Regions from separate parts of the Streptomyces sp. DT2A-34 genome, predicted to be linked through region 1. Evidence: riboswitches for the same ligand, from Rfam matches in the RefSeq annotation. Region 1 holds a riboswitch; the other holds the start of a gene.
The links. Region 1 has a riboswitch for S-adenosylmethionine ahead of QQM39_RS33595 (aminotransferase class V-fold PLP-dependent enzyme). Riboswitches for the same ligand answer to the same signal wherever they lie in the genome.
Positions count from the first base shown of each region.

Region 2: another riboswitch for S-adenosylmethionine. It lies ahead of thrC (threonine synthase); the one in region 1 lies ahead of QQM39_RS33595 (aminotransferase class V-fold PLP-dependent enzyme).

Region 1 covers NZ_JASTWJ010000001.1:7,527,218-7,536,045, reverse strand. The annotation lists gene QQM39_RS33605 (SLC13 family permease) at 16-1,431, shown strand; gene QQM39_RS33600 (glycerate kinase) at 1,440-2,657, shown strand; gene QQM39_RS33595 (aminotransferase class V-fold PLP-dependent enzyme) at 2,603-3,994, opposite strand; SAM riboswitch class IV at 4,139-4,255, opposite strand; gene trpD (anthranilate phosphoribosyltransferase) at 4,340-5,404, opposite strand; gene QQM39_RS33585 (cytochrome bc complex cytochrome b subunit) at 5,661-7,295, opposite strand; gene QQM39_RS33580 (ubiquinol-cytochrome c reductase iron-sulfur subunit) at 7,292-8,341, opposite strand; gene QQM39_RS33575 (c-type cytochrome) at 8,338-8,828, opposite strand, start outside.
Region 2 covers NZ_JASTWJ010000001.1:5,509,878-5,518,705, forward strand. The annotation lists gene QQM39_RS24565 (trehalose-6-phosphate synthase) at 1-14, opposite strand, end outside; gene QQM39_RS24570 (glucosyl-3-phosphoglycerate synthase) at 89-1,060, opposite strand; SAM riboswitch class I at 1,194-1,363, shown strand; gene thrC (threonine synthase) at 1,382-2,668, shown strand; gene QQM39_RS24580 (MoaD/ThiS family protein) at 2,773-3,048, shown strand; gene QQM39_RS24585 (cold-shock protein) at 3,491-3,697, shown strand; gene groL (chaperonin GroEL) at 4,072-5,694, shown strand; gene QQM39_RS24595 (NADH:flavin oxidoreductase) at 5,947-7,074, shown strand; gene QQM39_RS24600 (metallophosphoesterase) at 7,103-7,969, shown strand; gene QQM39_RS24605 (MFS transporter) at 8,103-8,828, shown strand, end outside.

The sequences.
Region 1 (8,828 bases):
TGAACCCTCGATGACGTGACCCTGAACCTCCGTCTGAGCGCGGCCCTCTGCGTGGCGCTCTCCCTGTGCGCGCTGCTCGCGGTGCCCGGCAACTTCCCCGGACTCGGCGCCGACGCCCGCCTCACCCTCGCCGTGTTCGCCCTGGCGACCTGCGCCTGGATCGCCACGCCGGTCGACGACACGTACATCGCGCTGGGCGCGGGCCTCGCGCTGACGGTGACCGGGGTGATCAGCAGCGACACGCTCTTCGGCACCCTCGGCGACTCCACGGTGTGGCTGCTGATCTGCGCCTTCGTGCTGGCGGCCGCGGTGACCCGGACGGGGCTCGCGGGCCGGGCGGCGGCGTTCCTGGTCGGCGGGGCGCGCACCGTACGGCAGCTCGTGCACCTCACCACGGCCGCCCTGGTCGTCACGGCGTTCGCGGTGCCGGCCACCTCCGGGCGGGCCGCGCTCGCCCTGCCGGTGTTCCTGGCGCTCGCCAAGGTGCTGGCCGACCGGAAACGACTGGTGGTGATGCTGGCCCTGCTGTTCCCGACCGTGATCCTGCTGTCCGCGGTGGCGACCCTGATCGGGGCGGGCGCGCATCTGATCACCGTATCGGTGCTGTGGCAGGCGACGGGTGACCGGATCGGCTTCACGGAATGGCTGCTGCTGGGCCTGCCGCTGGCCGTGGCCTCGTCCCACCTCGCCGCCGAGGCCGTACTCCTGACGACGACTCGGCGCGCGGACCGCAAAGGCCCCGTGCACATCACCCCGGAGCAGATCCAGGAGCACAGCGACGCCCCGGTCACCGGCCCCTGGTCGCAGGCCGAGAAGCGGTGCGCGCTGCTGCTCGGCACGGTCGTACTGCTGTGGTGCAGCGAGCCGCTGCACCGGGTGCCGCCCGCGGTCGTCGCGCTGATCGGCGCGGTGGTGGCGGCCTCGCCGGCCCTGGGCACCGTGCACCTGAAGGACGCGCTGAAGACGGTCCCCTGGTCGCTGCTGCTGTTCATGGCGGCGACGATGGCGATGGGCGTGGCGCTCGCCGACTCGGGAGCGGCGAAATGGCTGGTCGACGGGCTCCCCACGGGCATCAGCCCGCTGCTGTTCCTGGCCGTCGTGATCGTGGTCAGCACCGCGGCCCACCTGGTCCTGCAGTCCCGCTCGGCCCGCTCCTCCGTGCTGGTCCCGCTGGTCGTCGCGGCGGCCGTCGGCGTCGGCGTCAACCCGGTCGCCGCCGCGCTGGCGTCCACCGCCGCGGCCGGTTTCTGCCACACGCTCCCGGCGTCCGCGAAGCCGGTCACGCTCTTCTCCGACATCCCCGGGACGCCCACCTACACCCCCCGCGACCTGCTGCGCCTGTCCGCCGTCCTGGCCCCGCTGACGGCCGCCCTCGTCCTGCTCTTCGCCGTCGCGGTGTGGCCGCTGCTCGGCGTACCCGTGCTGCGCTAGGAGATCTGATGCTGACCCGAGTCGTCGTAGCCCCCAGTGGCTTCAAGGAGTCCCTGTCCGCCCAGGCCGCCGCCGACGCCATCGCCGACGGTGTCCGCCGGGTCCTGCCGGACGCCGAACTGGACCTGATCCCCCTGGTGGACGGCGGCGAGGGCACGGCCGCCGCGCTGGCCACCGCGACCGGCGGACGGCTCGTCGCCCTGCCCGCCACGGGTCCGGTCGGCGAGCCGATCGGCACGCACTTCGCGCTGCTCGGCTCCCGCGACCGTGACACGGCGGTCGTGGAGATGGCCGCGGTCGCGGGCCTCTCCCTGGTCCCGCGCGCCCTGCGCGACCCGGGCGCCACGACGACGTACGGCGTCGGCGAACTCCTTCGCGCCGCGCTCGACACGGGCGTACGGCGCATCCTGATCGGCTGCGGCGACTCGGGTACGTCCGACGGGGGCGCCGGCGCGCTCCAGGCGCTCGGGGCCCGCCTCCTGGACGCCGACGGCTTCGAACTCCCTCGCGGGGGACGCGAGTTGACGCGGCTCGCCCGGATCGACCCGTCCGGCCTGGACCCGCGCCTGCGGGACGTCGAGCTGCTCGTCGCCTGCAACCCGTACAACGTGCTGTGCGGCGAGCGCGGCGTGGCCCGTGTCTTCGGCCCGCAGAAGGGGGCGACGCCCGCGCAGGTGGAGGAGTTGTCGGCGGGCCTGGAGAACTGGGCGCGCGTCCTCACCCGAGACCTGGGTGTCGTGGACACGGACCTGTACGGCGGCCCCGGCACCGGCGCGTCCGGCGGCCTGGGCGCCGGCCTCGCCGCGCTGGGCGCCCGGCTGCTCCCCCGCTTCGAGGTGCTGCTGGCCCACCTCGACCTGGACGCCCGCCTGGCCCGCGCCGACCTGGTCGTCACCGCCGAGGGCGCCATGGACCACCAGACGCCCCGCGGGAAGGTCCCGGCCGAGGTGGCCCGCCGGGCCAAGCTGTCGGGTCGCCCGGTGCTCGCGCTGGCGGGCACGCTCGGCGAGGGCGCCTACGACGTGCCCGGCGTGGACGCCTTCAGCGGGATCCTGCCGGCGCCGATGGCCCTGGCGGAGGCCCTCGTGCGGGCCTCCGAACTCCTCACGGACGCCACCGAACGCGCCCTGCGGATGATTCTGCTGGGCGCCCGGCTACCGGCGCCGGGGCTTCATGCGGAGGTAGCGGAGGTGTCGGGCACGCAACGGCCGTCCTCCGTGCGGTAGTTCCACCGGGCACCGTCCGTCACGAGCTCCTTCACGGCGTTCACGAACCGTTCGACGTGCTCGTCCGGCGTACCGGCCCCGAAGCTCACCCGGATGGCGTTGAGGGACTTCTCGCCGGGTGCCGCCTCCGGGGCGCCGCACTCGCCCTGCGTCTGCGGGTCGCTGCCCAGCAGCGTCCGGACCAGCGGGTGCGCGCAGAACAGCCCGTCCCGCACCCCGATGCCGTACTCGGCGGAGAGGGCGGCGGCGAAGTGGGAGCTGTTCCAGCCGTCGACGACGAAGGAGATCACGCCGACGCGCGGGGCGTCGTCACCGAAGAGGGAGAGGACCCGCACCTCGGGGACCTCGGCGAGACCCGCGCGCACCTTCTCGATCAGGTACTGCTCCCGCGCGACCAGGTCGTCGAACCCGGCCTCGGTGAGGGCCTTGCAGGCGGAGGCGATGGAGTAGGCGCCGATGACGTTCGGGGAGCCGGCCTCGTGCCGGGCGGCGCTCTCGTGCCACTCGACGTCCACTCCCCCGTCCTCGCGCCGGGAGACCTTACGGCTGGCGCCGCCGCCCGCGAGGTACGGCTCGGCCTCGCGCAGCCAGTCGGCGCGGCCGGCCAGGACGCCCGAGCCGAAGGGGGCGTACAGCTTGTGCCCGGAGAAGGCGACCCAGTCGACGTCGAGGTCCTGGACGCTCACCGGGTGGTGCGGGGCGAGCTGCGCGGCGTCGAGCACGATGCGGGCGCCGTGCGCGTGGGCGGCGGCGGCCAGTTCGCGGACCGGCCACAGCTCACCGGTGACGTTCGAGGCGCCGGTGACGCAGACCAGGGCCGGGCCGTAGCCCCCTTCGATCGACACAGTGCGGTCGGCGAGGGCCCGCTCCAGGGTCTCGACGGCCTGGCGCGGGGTGCGGGGCGCGTTGAGGTAGGTGACGCGGGCGTCGCGCCAGGGCAGCAGGGAGGCGTGATGCTCGGTCTCGAAGACGAAGACCTGGCAGTCGGCCGGGAGGGCGGCGGCGAGCAGGTTCAGCGAGTCGGTGGTGGACCGGGTGAACACGACCTGGTCGCTGTCCCGGCAGTCCAGGAACTCGGCGACCGTCCTGCGGGCGTTCTCGAACAGGTCGGTGGACAGCTGGGAGAGGTACCCGGCACCGCGGTGGACGCTGCCGTAGTACGGCGCGTAGGCGGCCACGTCGTCCCAGACGCGCTGAAGGGTGGGGGCGCTGGCGGCGTAGTCGAGCGCGGCGTAGGTGACCTCGCCACCGGTCACGAGCGGGACGGTGACATCCCGGCCCAGAACGGGCAGGGGGGTGCAAACGGACTGGTCGGCGGCAGCGGTGGAGACAGACATGGCGAACTCCCGTGAGAGGCATGCGAGTGGAGAGGCATGCAGGAAAGAGAAAAGGGTGTGCGGAAGCGGGGCTCAGCGGCCCTATCGCATTCGCTTGCTCACGGAAGACTCCCTCGAACGACCAGGACCCCTGGTTTCGAGAGGGGCCCGCGCTTGCCGTAGACCTCGCTGCCTACGGCCTGGTCTTCACCCGGGGCACCCCGCCACGGACGGAGGGTTGCCGGACAGTCGGCCGGGGCCTCATGACTGTCACTCATGACCTGGTCCAACATCCTGCCATACGATCTTCGATGCGCAAGGGCGCAGTCCGGATCCTGGACTGCGCCCTGCGTCACATGTGCCGGGTCAGGCGTTGCTGGCAGCCACCCACCGCTCCAGCGTCCGCTTGGCCGCGCCCGAGTCGATCGACTCCGCCGCCTTCGCCATGCCGACCCGGATCTGCTCCGTGAGCGGAGCGTCCGTCTGCTCGAACGCCACCAGCGCCGCCGCCGAGTTGAGCAGTACGGCCTCCCGCACCGGCCCCGTCTCGCCGTCCAGCAGGCGCCGGGCGACCTCCGCGTTGTACGACGCGTCCGCGCCGCGCAGCGCCTCCACGGGCACCAGGTCGAGGCCGACGTCGCGCGGGTCGAAGGCCTCCTCGGTCACCTTGCCGTCGCGGACCACCCACACCCGCGAGGTGGCCGTCGTCGTCAGCTCGTCGAGGCCGTCGTCGCCGCGGAACACCAGCGCCGACGAGCCGCGCTCGGCCAGTACGCCGGCGATGAGCCCCGCCATCCGGGTGTCGAAGCAGCCGACGGCCGAGGCGGTGACGCGGGCGGGGTTGGTCAGCGGGCCGAGGAGGTTGAACGAGGTCGGGATGCCCAGGTCCCGCCGTACGCCACCGACGAACCGCATCGAGGGGTGGAACTTGGCCGCGAAGCAGAAGGTGATCCCGGCCTCGTCCACCACCCGCGCCACGCCCTGCGGCGACAGGTCCAGGTTGATGCCGAGCTTCTCCAGCACGTCGGAGGAGCCGCTCGCCGAGGACGACGCCCGGTTGCCGTGCTTGACGACCTTCGCGCCGGCGCCCGCGATCACGATGGCGGACATCGTCGAGATGTTGACCGTCTTGGCGCGGTCGCCACCCGTGCCGACGATGTCGACGGCCGGGCCGGGAATGTCCAGCGGCTGGGCGTGGGTGTACATCGCCTCGACGAGACCGTTGATCTCCTCGACCGTCTCGCCCTTGGCCCGCAGGGCCACCATGAAGCCCGCGATCTGGGCGTCCGAGGCCTCACCGCTCATGAAGCGGTCCATCGCCCATGCCGTGTCGCCGGCGCTCAGGTCCTGTCCGCCGAGCAGCGCGCTCAGCACCTCGGGCCAGGAACGGCCCGCCGCGATGTCGCCTCCAGCGGGGGTCACAGCGCTCATAAGCCGCTCCTGGGTCAGTTGTGATGTCCCGCACTACGGGACGCGAGTCTCAACGGGGTCCACCCTATCCAGCCGCAGGGCACGGCGAAGGGCCCCGTCCGTTGTACGGACGGGGCCCTTCAACCGTGGCATGGCTAGGCAGGTCCGGCGGGGCGGCGGTTCGACCGCGCCCCTGAAGGGGCGCGGGGAACTGCGCGACCAGCCACGACGGCGCCGCAGACGACAGCCCACACAACGCGGCACCACAAGCGGAGCGTCAGTGGTGGCCGTGGCCGCTCGTGATCTCCTTGTACTCCTCGACGGTCGGCTTCGGGATCTGGCCGTCCTCGTCGAAGTACGACTTGCTGAGCTTGGCGCGCAGCTTCTCGGAGCCCTTCACCTTGCGCTCGACGCCGTTCTCGTCGACCGTCGGGCCGATCTCGAGCGGCTTGTACTGCTCGTGCGCGGTGAGGGTGTACAGCGCGTCCTGGCTGAGCGGCTCGTGCACCTCGATGAACTCACCGTGCGGCAGGCGCTTGATGATGCCCGACTCGCGGCCGTGCAGCACCTTGTCCTTGTCCCGGCGCTGCAGGCCGAGGCAGATCCGCTTGGTGATGATGAAGGCGAGCACCGGTCCGGCGAAGAAGCCGATCCGGACGAACCAGGTGACCGCGTTGATCGACAGGTGGAAGTGGGTGGCCCACAGGTCGTTGCCACCACCGACCAGGCCGATCATGTACACGGTGATCCAGGCGACGCCGAACGCGGTACGCGTCGGGGCGTTGCGCGGACGGTCCAGGATGTGGTGCTCGCGCTTGTCGCCGGTGACCCAGGACTCGATGAACGGGTAGACCGCGATCGCCATCAGGACCACACCGAAGAGCACCAGCGGGATGAACACGCCGAGCACCAGCGTGTGACCCCAGAGGTTGATCTCCCAGCCCGGCATGTAGCGGACCAGCCCCTCGGCGAAGCCCATGTACCAGTCGGGCTGGGCGCCCGTGGACACCTGGTCCGGACGGTAGGGGCCCATCGCCCAGATCGGGTTGATCTGCGCGATCGCCGCGATGGCCGCGATGACACCGAAGACCAGGAAGAAGAAGCCTCCGGCCTTGGCCATGTAGACCGGCAGCAGCGGCATGCCGACGACGTTCTTGTTGGTCTTTCCGGGGCCCGCGAACTGCGTGTGCTTGTGGTAGAAGACCAGGATCAGGTGGCCGACCACCAGGCCGAGCATGATGCCCGGCAGCAGCAGGATGTGGACCGAGTAGAAACGGGCCACGAAGTCGACGCCCGGGAACTCGCCGCCGAAGAGGAAGAACGAGATGTACGTGCCGACGATCGGCATGGACAGGATCGCGCCCTGGGTGAAGCGGACACCGGTGCCGGAGAGCAGGTCGTCCGGGAGCGAGTAGCCGGTGAAACCGGTGAACATGCCCAGGACGAACAGCAGGAAGCCGAACAGCCAGTTGATCTCACGCGGCTTGCGGAACGCGCCCGTGAAGAACACGCGCATCATGTGCACGAACATGCCCGCGAGGAAGATCAGCGCCGCCCAGTGGTGGATCTGCCGGATGAGCAGACCACCGCGCACGTCGAAGGAGATGTGCAGCGTCGAGCTGAACGCCTCCGACATGAGCTGTCCCTGCAGCGGGACGTAACTGCCGTGGTACTCCACCTCGTTCATCGACGGGTGGAAGAACAGCGTCAGGTACACACCCGTGAGGATGATGATGATGAAGCTGTAGAGGCAGACCTCGCCCAACATGAACGACCAGTGGTCGGGGAAGATCTTGCGCATGTTGGCCTTGGCCAGGGAGTAGATCCCCAGCCGGCCGTCGGCCCAGTCGGCGACGCGCTCGCCGGCCGGAGCCTTCTCGCGAGAGCGGTCGGTGGTCTCTGTAGTGCTCATCCGCGCTCCCAGAATGCAGGACCGACGGGCTCATCGAAGTCGCCGAGCGCCTCGAGGTAGCCCTCGTCGTTCACGCCGATGCGCAGCTGCGGCAGGGCGTGGCCGGCCGGGCCGAAGATCACTCGGGCACCGTCGGAGAGGTCGAAGGTGGACTGGTGGCAGGGGCAGAGCACGTGGTGCGTCTGCTGCTCGTACAGGGAGATCGGGCAACCGACGTGGGTGCAGATCTTCGAGTACGCGACGATGCCCTCGTGCGACCACTCGAGCTCGCGCTTGTCCTTGATGTCGTCGGGCTGGAGCCGGACGATCATCAGGGCGGCCTTGGCGATCTCGTTCTGGAAGTCGTGGTCGTGCTCCTCCAGGCCCTCCGGCTTGGCGAAGGTGAGGGAGCCGACCGCGACGTCCGAGGGACGCAGCGGCTCGTCGGTGTTCATGTTGACGAGCAGCTTGCCCTTGGACCACATGGTGTGGCGCAGCTTGGTGCCGGGCAGCGGGCCGAGGTCACGCAGCAGGACGACACCGGAGAGCGGCACCAGGGTGAGCGCGCCGAGCATCGTGTTGCGGATCAGCTTGCGGCGGCCGAGCGCGGACTCCTTGGCACCCTGCCGGAAGTCGGCCATGACCTTGGCCTTGACCTCGGGCTCCGCCGCGATCGCGTGCCGGTCGTCGGCGACCTCCACGTCGGACATCAGGGTGCGGGCCCAGTGGACCGCGCCCGCGCCGATGCAGAACAGCGCCGTACCGAGGGTCAGACCCAGCGCGAAGTTCAGCGCGTTGAGGTGCCCGATCGGGAAGACGAAGACCGACTTGTCGTGCGGGATCGTGACGAACGAGGCGATGAAGCCGACGGTGGCCAGCATCGACACCGTGAACATCAGGGCGACCGCGCGCTCGGACCGCTTGGCGGCCCGCTCGTCGATGTCCTGGATCCGGTGCTCGTGGGGCGGCAGGCCGGGGTCGGCGAACGGGTGCTTCTCGTCCGCTACCGCGACACGGGCGTCCTGCTCAGCGGGCAGGTTCTCTTCTGGAATCTCTTGGCTACTCATGACTTCTTGGCCTTTGCGGTCCGAGCGGCGACCCAGACGGCGACCGCGATCAACCCACCGAGACCGAAGATCCAGGCGAAGAGGCCCTCACTGACCGGGCCGAGGCCGCCCAGCTCCAGACCACCCGGGTTGACCGTCTCGTCGCTGTTGACCGCGTGCAGGTACGCGATGATGTCCTTCTTGTTCTGCTCCGACAGCGTGGTGTCGGGGAACGACGGCATGTTCTGCGGGCCGGTCTGCATGGCCTCGTAGATGTGCTTCGGGTCGACATCCTCGAGCGTCGGGGCGAACTTGCCCTTCGTCAGCGCGCCGCCCTTGCCCGTGAAGTTGTGGCACTGGGCGCAGTTGTTGCGGAAGAGCTCGCCGCCCTTGGCGATGTCCGCACCCTCGGAGCCGTACTGCTCCTCGGTCGGGACGGAGGGGCCGGCGCCCAGCGAGGCGATGAACGCCGCGAGCTGGTCGATCTCAGCCTGCGAGTAGATGTTCT
Region 2 (8,828 bases), 2.0 Mb from region 1:
TACGTAGCAGCCATACGCCTCAACCTAGCCCGGCCCGGAACCGCTCAAACGTGCGGTTCACCTCACTGGCAGGGGCCGTATACGACGTTCAAGCCACCTTGCGGGAGGCGTACTCCGCGATCTCCGCCATCGGCGGCCGCTCCTCCGTGTCCACGGAGAACGTGCGTGGCTCGAAACCGTCCTCGCCCCGCTCGAACTGGGTGAGGGCGGGGCGGATGAGATGGCCGCGGGCCAGCCGCAGCTGGGCCGTGCGGTAGATCGCGGCGGACATCCGGCCGAGGGCCTGCCCGTCCTGGTGGCGGTGTTTGCGGACGCCCACGTCCACCTGGGCCAGGGCGTCGAGGCCCACCAGGTGCAGGGCGTCGACCAGCATGCCGAGCTCGACGCCGTAGCCCACGGGGAAGGGGAGCTGTTCCAGCAGCGAGCGGCGGGCCGCGTACTCGCCGCCGAGCGGCTGCACGAAACCGGCCAGCTGCGGCCAGTGCATGTTCAGCAGCGGGCGCGCCATCAGCTCGGTCACCCGGCCGCCCTGCCCGGCCGTCTTGCCGGAGGCGAGCGAATTCAACTCAGTGCCGAGGGGGCGGTCGTACATGGCCTTGACGAGGTCGACCTCGGGATCGGTGAGCAGCGGGCCCACGATGCCGGAGACGAAGTCGGAGGAGAACTCCTTCAGGTCCGCGTCGATGAAGCAGACGATGTCGCCGCTCGTGACGAGCAGCGAGCGCCACAGCACCTCGCCCTTGCCGGGCACGGTCGGGATGCGGGGCAGGATGTCGTCGCGGTGGACGACCCGGGCGCCCGCGGCGGCGGCCACCTCGGAGGTACGGTCGGTGGATCCCGAGTCGACGACGACGATCTCGTCGACCAGCGGAACCTGCTGCATGAGGTCGTGACGGATGATCGCGACGATGTCGCCGACCGTCTCCTCCTCGTTGAGCGCAGGCAGCACGACGGAGACCGACTGGCCCGTACGCTGCTTGGCGGCCAGGATCCGGTGGAGCGGGCGATCGGTCACGGACCAGGAGCGGGTGCTCAGCCAGCGCTCGACTTCTTCCAGCACGGTTGGCGGCTCCTCACGGTTTGTCTCGCGGTTCGGACGGACTCTCTCAACTGTCCTGGCCGTCGGTTACAGTCTTGAACAACGCGGATGACCATCGCATGTCCGGGGTCAACCGCCGTTAACAACCGAATACAGCTCATCCAGAGGGGCAGAGGGAAACGGCCCGATGAAGCCCCGGCAACCCTCCAGTCGGTTCTCGTAGCGATCACTGCCGTATCACCGCTGATCGTCTCCGCGAGGCTCCCGGCTAGGGAAGGTGCCAAATCCGTCTCACGGCGAGATGCGTCGTGAGGAAGATGAGGAGAAAGGGCCTCGCCTCACATGGCTGCGCAGACTGTTGCAAGCACCACCGAATCCACCGTAGACCTCGGTCCCGCCGCGGCGCTGTCCTGCCGCGAGTGTGGCCACCGGGTACCCCTCGGACCGGTCTTCGCGTGCGAGGAGTGTTTCGGCCCGCTGGAGATCGCCTACGACTTCTCGGCCTACGACGCCGAGGAGCTCCGCAAGCGGATCGAGGCGGGACCCGCGAACATCTGGCGTTACGCGCCCCTCCTGCCCGTCCCCGCCGACGTGGCCACCAAGCCGAACATCAACCCCGGCTGGACCCAGCTCGTCAAGGCCGACAACCTCGCGCGCGAGCTGGGGGTCGACGCCGGCAAGCTGTTCATCAAGGACGACTCCGGCAACCCGACGCACTCCTTCAAGGACCGCGTCGTCGCCCAGGCCCTGGAGGCCGCGCGGGCCTTCGGCTTCACGACCCTCTCCTGCTCGTCCACCGGCAACCTCGCCGGTGCGGTGGGCGCCGCCGCCGCCCGCGCCGGCTTCCGGTCCTGCGTGTTCATCCCGCACGACCTGGAGCAGGGCAAGGTCGTCATGGCCGCGGTCTACGGCGGTGAGCTCGTCGGCATCGAGGGCAACTACGACGACGTGAACCGTTTCTGCTCCGAGCTGATCGGCGACCCGGCCGGCGAGGGCTGGGGCTTCGTCAACGTCAACCTGCGGCCGTACTACGCGGAGGGCTCCAAGACCCTGGCGTACGAGATCTGCGAGCAGCTCGGCTGGCAGATCCCGGACCAGCTGGTCGTGCCGATCGCCTCCGGCTCGCAGCTCACGAAGATCGACAAGGGGCTGCAGGAGCTGATCAAGCTCGGCCTCGTCGAGGACAAGCCGTACAAGATCTTCGGAGCGCAGGCCGAGGGCTGCTCGCCGGTGTCCGTCGCCTTCAAGGCCGGCCACGATGTCGTCCGCCCGCAGAAGCCGAACACCATCGCCAAGTCGCTGGCGATCGGCAACCCGGCGGACGGGCCGTATGTCCTGGACATCGCTCGCCGTACCGGCGGTGCGGTGGAGGACGTGACGGACGAGCAGGTCGTGGACGCGATCAAGGTGCTCGCTCGGACCGAGGGCATCTTCGCGGAGACCGCCGGTGGGGTGACCGTGGGTGTGACGCGCAAGCTGATCGAGAACGGTGTCCTCGACCCGACGAAGACGACGGTTGTCCTGAACACCGGTGATGGTCTGAAGACGCTGGATGCGGTGGCCGGTACGGGGCTTACTGCGACCATTCGTCCCAACCTCGACTCGTTCCGTGAGGCTGGGCTCGTCTAAGACCGTTGTTCGCTGCGGGCCGGTGGGGGCTGGTCGCGCAGTTCCCCGCGCCCCTAGGGACGCTGCCCCACCGAACCTGCATACCCGACCGGAGGTCACACCGTATGAGCGTCACCGTCCGCATCCCGACCATCCTGCGCACCTACACCGGCGGGCAGGCTGAGGTCGCCGCTGAAGGCGGCACCCTCGGCGAGGTCATCGCCGACCTGGAGAAGAACCACACCGGGATCGCCGCCCGGGTGCTCGACGACCAGGGCAAGCTGCGTCGGTTCGTCAATGTGTACGTCAATGACGACGACGTCCGTTTCGAGCAGGGGCTGGAGACGGCGACGCCGGACGGTGCGGGCGTTTCCATCATCCCGGCTGTCGCCGGCGGCTGACCGAATGACCGATCATTACCCTCGGTAATGCCAATTACCGAGAGTTCATCGGATTGCCCCCTCCGTGAGAGAAGCGGAGGGGGCAATTCTGTGTGGTTGAGCGAGGTACAGTTGGGGAAAGCGCCGCCGATTCACGGGTCGGTGGCCCTTGATTTCTGCCGCACCCCCGACAAGAAGTAGCCAAAGTGTGCGGGTTTTTTGCGGCTTTTGTTCCCTTTGCCGGGTCCGACTTGACCTGAAGTCAGCGGAATTGTCCCCACATTCCCGACCGGTCGTGCCCGGATTTCTCGTCCGATTGACCTGTTGCAGACGGCAGTTGGGCAGATACATTCAGCCGCGGTCGACGCGTTCCGGCGCACGCCCCCGACCAATGGGGGGTGAGGTCTGACCCGGATCCGCGAAGTGTGGATCTGTGCAAGGGCCAGTAATAGGGGAGTTAGGCATGGCTCAGGGCACCGTCAAGTGGTTCAACGCGGAGAAGGGGTACGGCTTCATCGCGGTCGACGGTGGTGCGGATGTTTTCGTCCACTACAGCGCGATCCAGATGGACGGGTACCGCACCCTGGAAGAGGGCCAGCGAGTCGATTTCGAGATCTCGCAGGGTCAGAAGGGGCCGCAGGCGGACATGGTCCGGCTGGCGGCCAGCTGAAGCACGCGTCGACTTAAAGCAGCGACGTTCTTCTTCGAAGGGCCCGCACCTCCCGGGGTGCGGGCCCTTCGCCGTGCCGTCGGGTGTGCCCTCCGTCCTGCGTGGACCTGCCCGGACCCTGCCCGGACCCTGCCAGGGCCCTGTTCGCGCCCGGCTGAGCGCCCCGCCCGATCCCCGAGAGCCGCTTGCACTCGCATGGGTCGAGTGCTAATCATTGGCGTTAGCACTCTGAAGGTGAGAGTGACAACGAAGGACCGGGTCGGTGAGGCCCGCAGGCCAGGTGGGGCAAGGAACCACGAGGCAGGCGAGCCGTCCGTCGCGGGCGCGGGCGCGGTCCGAAGGAATCACCCCCAGTCCTGGAGGGACCACTTCACATGGCCAAGATCATCGCGTTCGACGAGGAGGCGCGGCGCGGCCTCGAGCGCGGCATGAACCAGCTCGCGGACGCCGTGAAGGTGACGCTCGGCCCCAAGGGCCGCAACGTCGTCCTCGAGAAGAAGTGGGGCGCCCCCACGATCACCAACGATGGTGTCTCCATCGCCAAGGAGATCGAGCTCGAGGACCCGTACGAGAAGATCGGCGCCGAGCTGGTCAAGGAAGTCGCCAAGAAGACGGACGACGTCGCCGGTGACGGTACGACCACCGCGACCGTTCTCGCCCAGGCCCTGGTCAAGGAGGGCCTGCGCAACGTAGCCGCCGGCGCCAACCCGATGGCCCTCAAGCGCGGTATCGAGAAGGCCGTCGAGGCCGTCTCCGCCGCTCTCCTTGAGCAGGCCAAGGATGTCGAGACCAAGGAGCAGATCGCCTCCACGGCCTCCATCTCCGCCGCCGACACCCAGATCGGCGAGCTCATCGCCGAGGCGATGGACAAGGTCGGCAAGGAAGGCGTCATCACCGTCGAGGAGTCCCAGACCTTCGGTCTGGAGCTGGAGCTCACCGAGGGTATGCGCTTCGACAAGGGCTACATCTCGGCGTACTTCGCCACCGACATGGAGCGTATGGAGGCCGTCCTCGACGACCCGTACATCCTGATCGCCAACTCCAAGATCTCCTCGGTCAAGGACCTGCTCCCGCTCCTGGAGAAGGTCATGCAGTCGGGCAAGCCGCTGCTGATCATCGCCGAGGACGTCGAGGGCGAGGCCCTGTCGACCCTGGTCGTCAACAAGATCCGCGGCACCTTCAAGTCCGTCGCGGTCAAGGCCCCGGGCTTCGGTGACCGCCGCAAGGCGATGCTGAACGACATCGCCATCCTCACGGGCGGCGAGGTCATCTCCGAGGAGGTCGGCCTCAAGCTCGAGAACACGAGCCTCGACCTCCTGGGCAAGGCCCGCAAGGTCGTCATCACCAAGGACGAGACCACCATCGTCGACGGTGCCGGCTCCTCGGAGCAGGTCGCGGGCCGCGTGAACCAGATCCGCGCCGAGATCGAGAACAGCGACTCGGACTACGACCGCGAGAAGCTCCAGGAGCGCCTGGCGAAGCTCGCGGGTGGCGTGGCCGTGATCAAGGCCGGTGCCGCCACCGAGGTGGAGCTCAAGGAGCGCAAGCACCGCATCGAGGACGCCGTGCGCAACGCCAAGGCGGCCGTCGAGGAGGGCATCGTCGCCGGTGGTGGCGTGGCCCTCATCCAGGCCACCGCCGTCTTCGAGAAGCTGGAGCTCGAGGGTGACGAGGCGACCGGCGCCAACGCCGTGAAGCTCGCGCTCGAGGCCCCGCTGAAGCAGATCGCCGTCAACGCCGGCCTCGAGGGTGGCGTCGTGGTGGAGAAGGTCCGCAACCTCACCCCGGGTCACGGCCTGAACGCCGCGACCGGCGAGTACGTCGACCTGGTCGCCGAGGGCATCATCGACCCGGCGAAGGTGACGCGTTCCGCGCTGCAGAACGCCGCGTCGATCGCCGCGCTGTTCCTCACCACCGAGGCCGTCATCGCCGACAAGCCGGAGAAGTCCGCCGCGCCCGCCGGCGGCGGCATGCCGGGCGGTGACATGGACTTCTGAGCCTCCTCGTAGGAAGGCTCGGACCCGGTCCGTCAGTACCGAGGGCGGCACTCCCTGTTCCGACAGGGGGTGCCGCCCTCGGGCGTTTTCACTATCCGTCGGGGGGCGCGGGGCGGGGTGGGTGGCCAGGATCACGGACGGATCCGGCAGCCACGGAATGCGCGGGCCCGCATAATCGGTTGCTTAAGTGGGTGCAACAATGCACACGCACATACCACCCGGTCAACCGAACCTCACCCCAGGAGCCCCCGCGTGACCGTCACCACGACCTCCGCCTCCCGTGCGGCCCAGATCCTGTCCCGGCCGACCGCGATCAACGGCCTGACCGTCCCCAACCGCATCGCGATGGCACCGATGACGCGCATGTTCTCGCCGGGCGGCGTCCCCGGTGAAGATGTCGTGTCGTACTACGCCCGCCGCGCCGCCGCCGGTGTCGGGCTGATCGTCACCGAGGGTACGTACGTCGGCCACGAGTCCGCGGGGCAGAGCAGCCGGATCCCGCGGTTCCACGGCGAGGAGCAGCTCGCGGGCTGGGCGAAGGCCGCCGAGGCCGTGCACGCGGCGGGCGGCACGATCGTGCCGCAGCTGTGGCACATCGGCATGGTCCGCAAGCAGGGCCAGCCGCCCTACGCGGACGCCCCCGCCGTCGGCCCCTCCGGCCTCCGCATCGGCGACACCGAGGTCACCGGCAAGGCGATGACCCAGAGCGACCTGGACGACGTCATCGGCGCGTTCGCCCAGGCCGCCGCGGACGCCGAGCGCATCGGATTCGACGGCGTGGAGATCCACGGCGCCCACGGCTACCTCGTCGACCAGTTCCTCTGGGCGGGCACCAACCGCCGCACGGACGCGTACGGCGGTGACCCGGTGGCCCGTACGAAGTTCGCCGCGGAGATCGTCGCCGCCGTACGTGAGAAGGTCTCCGCGACCTTCCCCGTCATCTTCCGCTACTCCCAGTGGAAGCAGGAGGCCTACGACGCCCGGCTGGCCGAGACCCCGGAGGAGCTGGAGGCCATCCTCGCCCCGCTCGCCGCGGCCGGCGTCGACGCCTTCCACGCCTCCACCCGCCGCTACTGGATCCCGGAGTTCGACGGCTCCGACCTCAACCTGGCCGGCTGGACCAAGAAGCTCACCGGCAAGCCGGCCATCACCGTCGGCTCGGTCGGCCTCGACGGCGACTTCATCGGCGCCTTCACGGGGGAGGGTTCCACGGTCAAGGGCATCGACGACCTCCTGGACCGCCTGGAGCGCGACGAGTTCGACATGGTGGCCGTCGGTCGCGCCCTGCTTCAGGACCCGGAGTGGGCGGCGAAGGTGCTGGACGGACGGTTCGGGGAGCTGGCGGCGTACGACGCGGAGTCGCTGAAGACCCTGAGCTGAGCGGCAACTCCGGGCTAGTGTCCGAGAGATGAGGATTCTTCATCTCTCGGACACGCACATCGAGCGCACCGACGCACCCGACAAGAACGGCGTCAACGCCACCGATTCCCTGCGCCTGATGCTCACCGAGCTGCGGCATCAACGGGATGTCGACGCGGTGGTCGTCACCGGCGACATCGCCGACGACGGGGCCGTGGAGGCGTATACGGCCGTACGCGAGCTGGTGGGCGACTTCGCGCGGCGGCTGGGGGCGCCGGTGTTCTACACGACCGGCAACCACGACGAGCGGGACGCCTTCGGGAAGGTGCTGGGGAGCGGGCACCCGGAACCGGAGCTGGTCCTGGACTCCGAGGCGTCGGAGCGGGCCGCGGTGAGCACGGTCGGCGGATGGCGCCTCGTGACGCTGGACTCGCTGGTGCCGGGGAAGGTCTACGGCGAGCTGAGCAGGCGTCAACTGGACTGGCTGCGCGGGGTGCTGGGTCAGAGCCAGTCGTCCGAGCGGGGGACCGTCCTCGCCTTCCACCACCCGCCGATCAGCCTCGCCGTCTCGGCGACCCAGCCGCACTTCGGGCTGCGGAACCCGGAGGAGCTGGCGGAGGCGATCCGGGGGAGTGACGTACGGGTCGTGCTGACCGGCCACTACCACCTCCAGCTCTTCGGGCTGCTGGAGTCGGTGCCGGTGTGGGTCACGCCGGGTGTGGTCAGCCGCGTCGACCTCACGGCCGCACCCGGGACGGAGCGCGCGGTGCGCGGCGCCTCGGCGTCGCTCGTGGAGCTGGGCGGGGCGACGGGGCCGATGTTCCACACCTTCCATGCGCGGGACCCCCGGGCGCACGAGACGGTGCACGAGATGGACGAGGAGCAGGTGCGGGCGTTCGTGGAGCGGGAGGCGTGACGAGCCCTTCGTAGGCGCCTTCCGGGGCGGCGGCGCGTGACCAGGGTCGCTTGAGTAAGTCAATCAACTGACTTAAGGTTGCCTTGGTCAATTACATATCCCTGTGTGCTCGTCCGCCGACGGAGGCCCTGCCATGCCCCACACCCCTGCCCCTCCCGCCGAGGCCGGGGGCGGCGCCCCGCCGAGGTCGAACGCGGTGGTGGCGGTGCTGGCCTTCGCCGGGATCGTCGTCTCGCTGATGCAGACCCTGGTCATCCCGATCGTCCCGGAGCTGCCCCGGCTGCTCGACGCCCCGGCGTCGGACACCGCCTGGGCCGTCACGGCGACCCTGCTCGCCGCCGCCGTGGCCACGCCGGTGATGGGGCGGCTCGGGGACATGTACGGCAAGCGGCGGATGCTGCTGGTCAGCGTCGTGCTGCTGGTCAGCGGCTCCGTGGTCTGTGCCCTGAGCGAGTCGCTGGTCCTGATGATCGCCGGGCGGGTGCTCCAGGGGCTGGCCTCCGGCGTGATCCCTCTCGGCATCAGCATCATGCGGGACGAGCTCCCCGCCGAGCGCCTCGGCTCCGCCACCGCCCTGATGAGCGCCTCCCTCGGCATCGGCGGCGCGCTCGGCCTGCCCGCCGCCGCGCTCATCGCGGACAACTTCGACTGGCACGTCCTGTTCTGGACGTCGGCCGGTATGGGTGTCGTGGCGCTGGTGTGCGTGCTGCTGGTCGTGCCCGAGTCGAAGGTGCGCACGGGCGGACGGTTCGACCTGGTCGGCGGCACAGGCATGGCGGCCGGCCTGGTCTGCCTGCTCCTGGCCGTCTCCAAGGGTGCCGACTGGGGCTGGGGCAGTGGTACGACGCTGGGGCTGTTC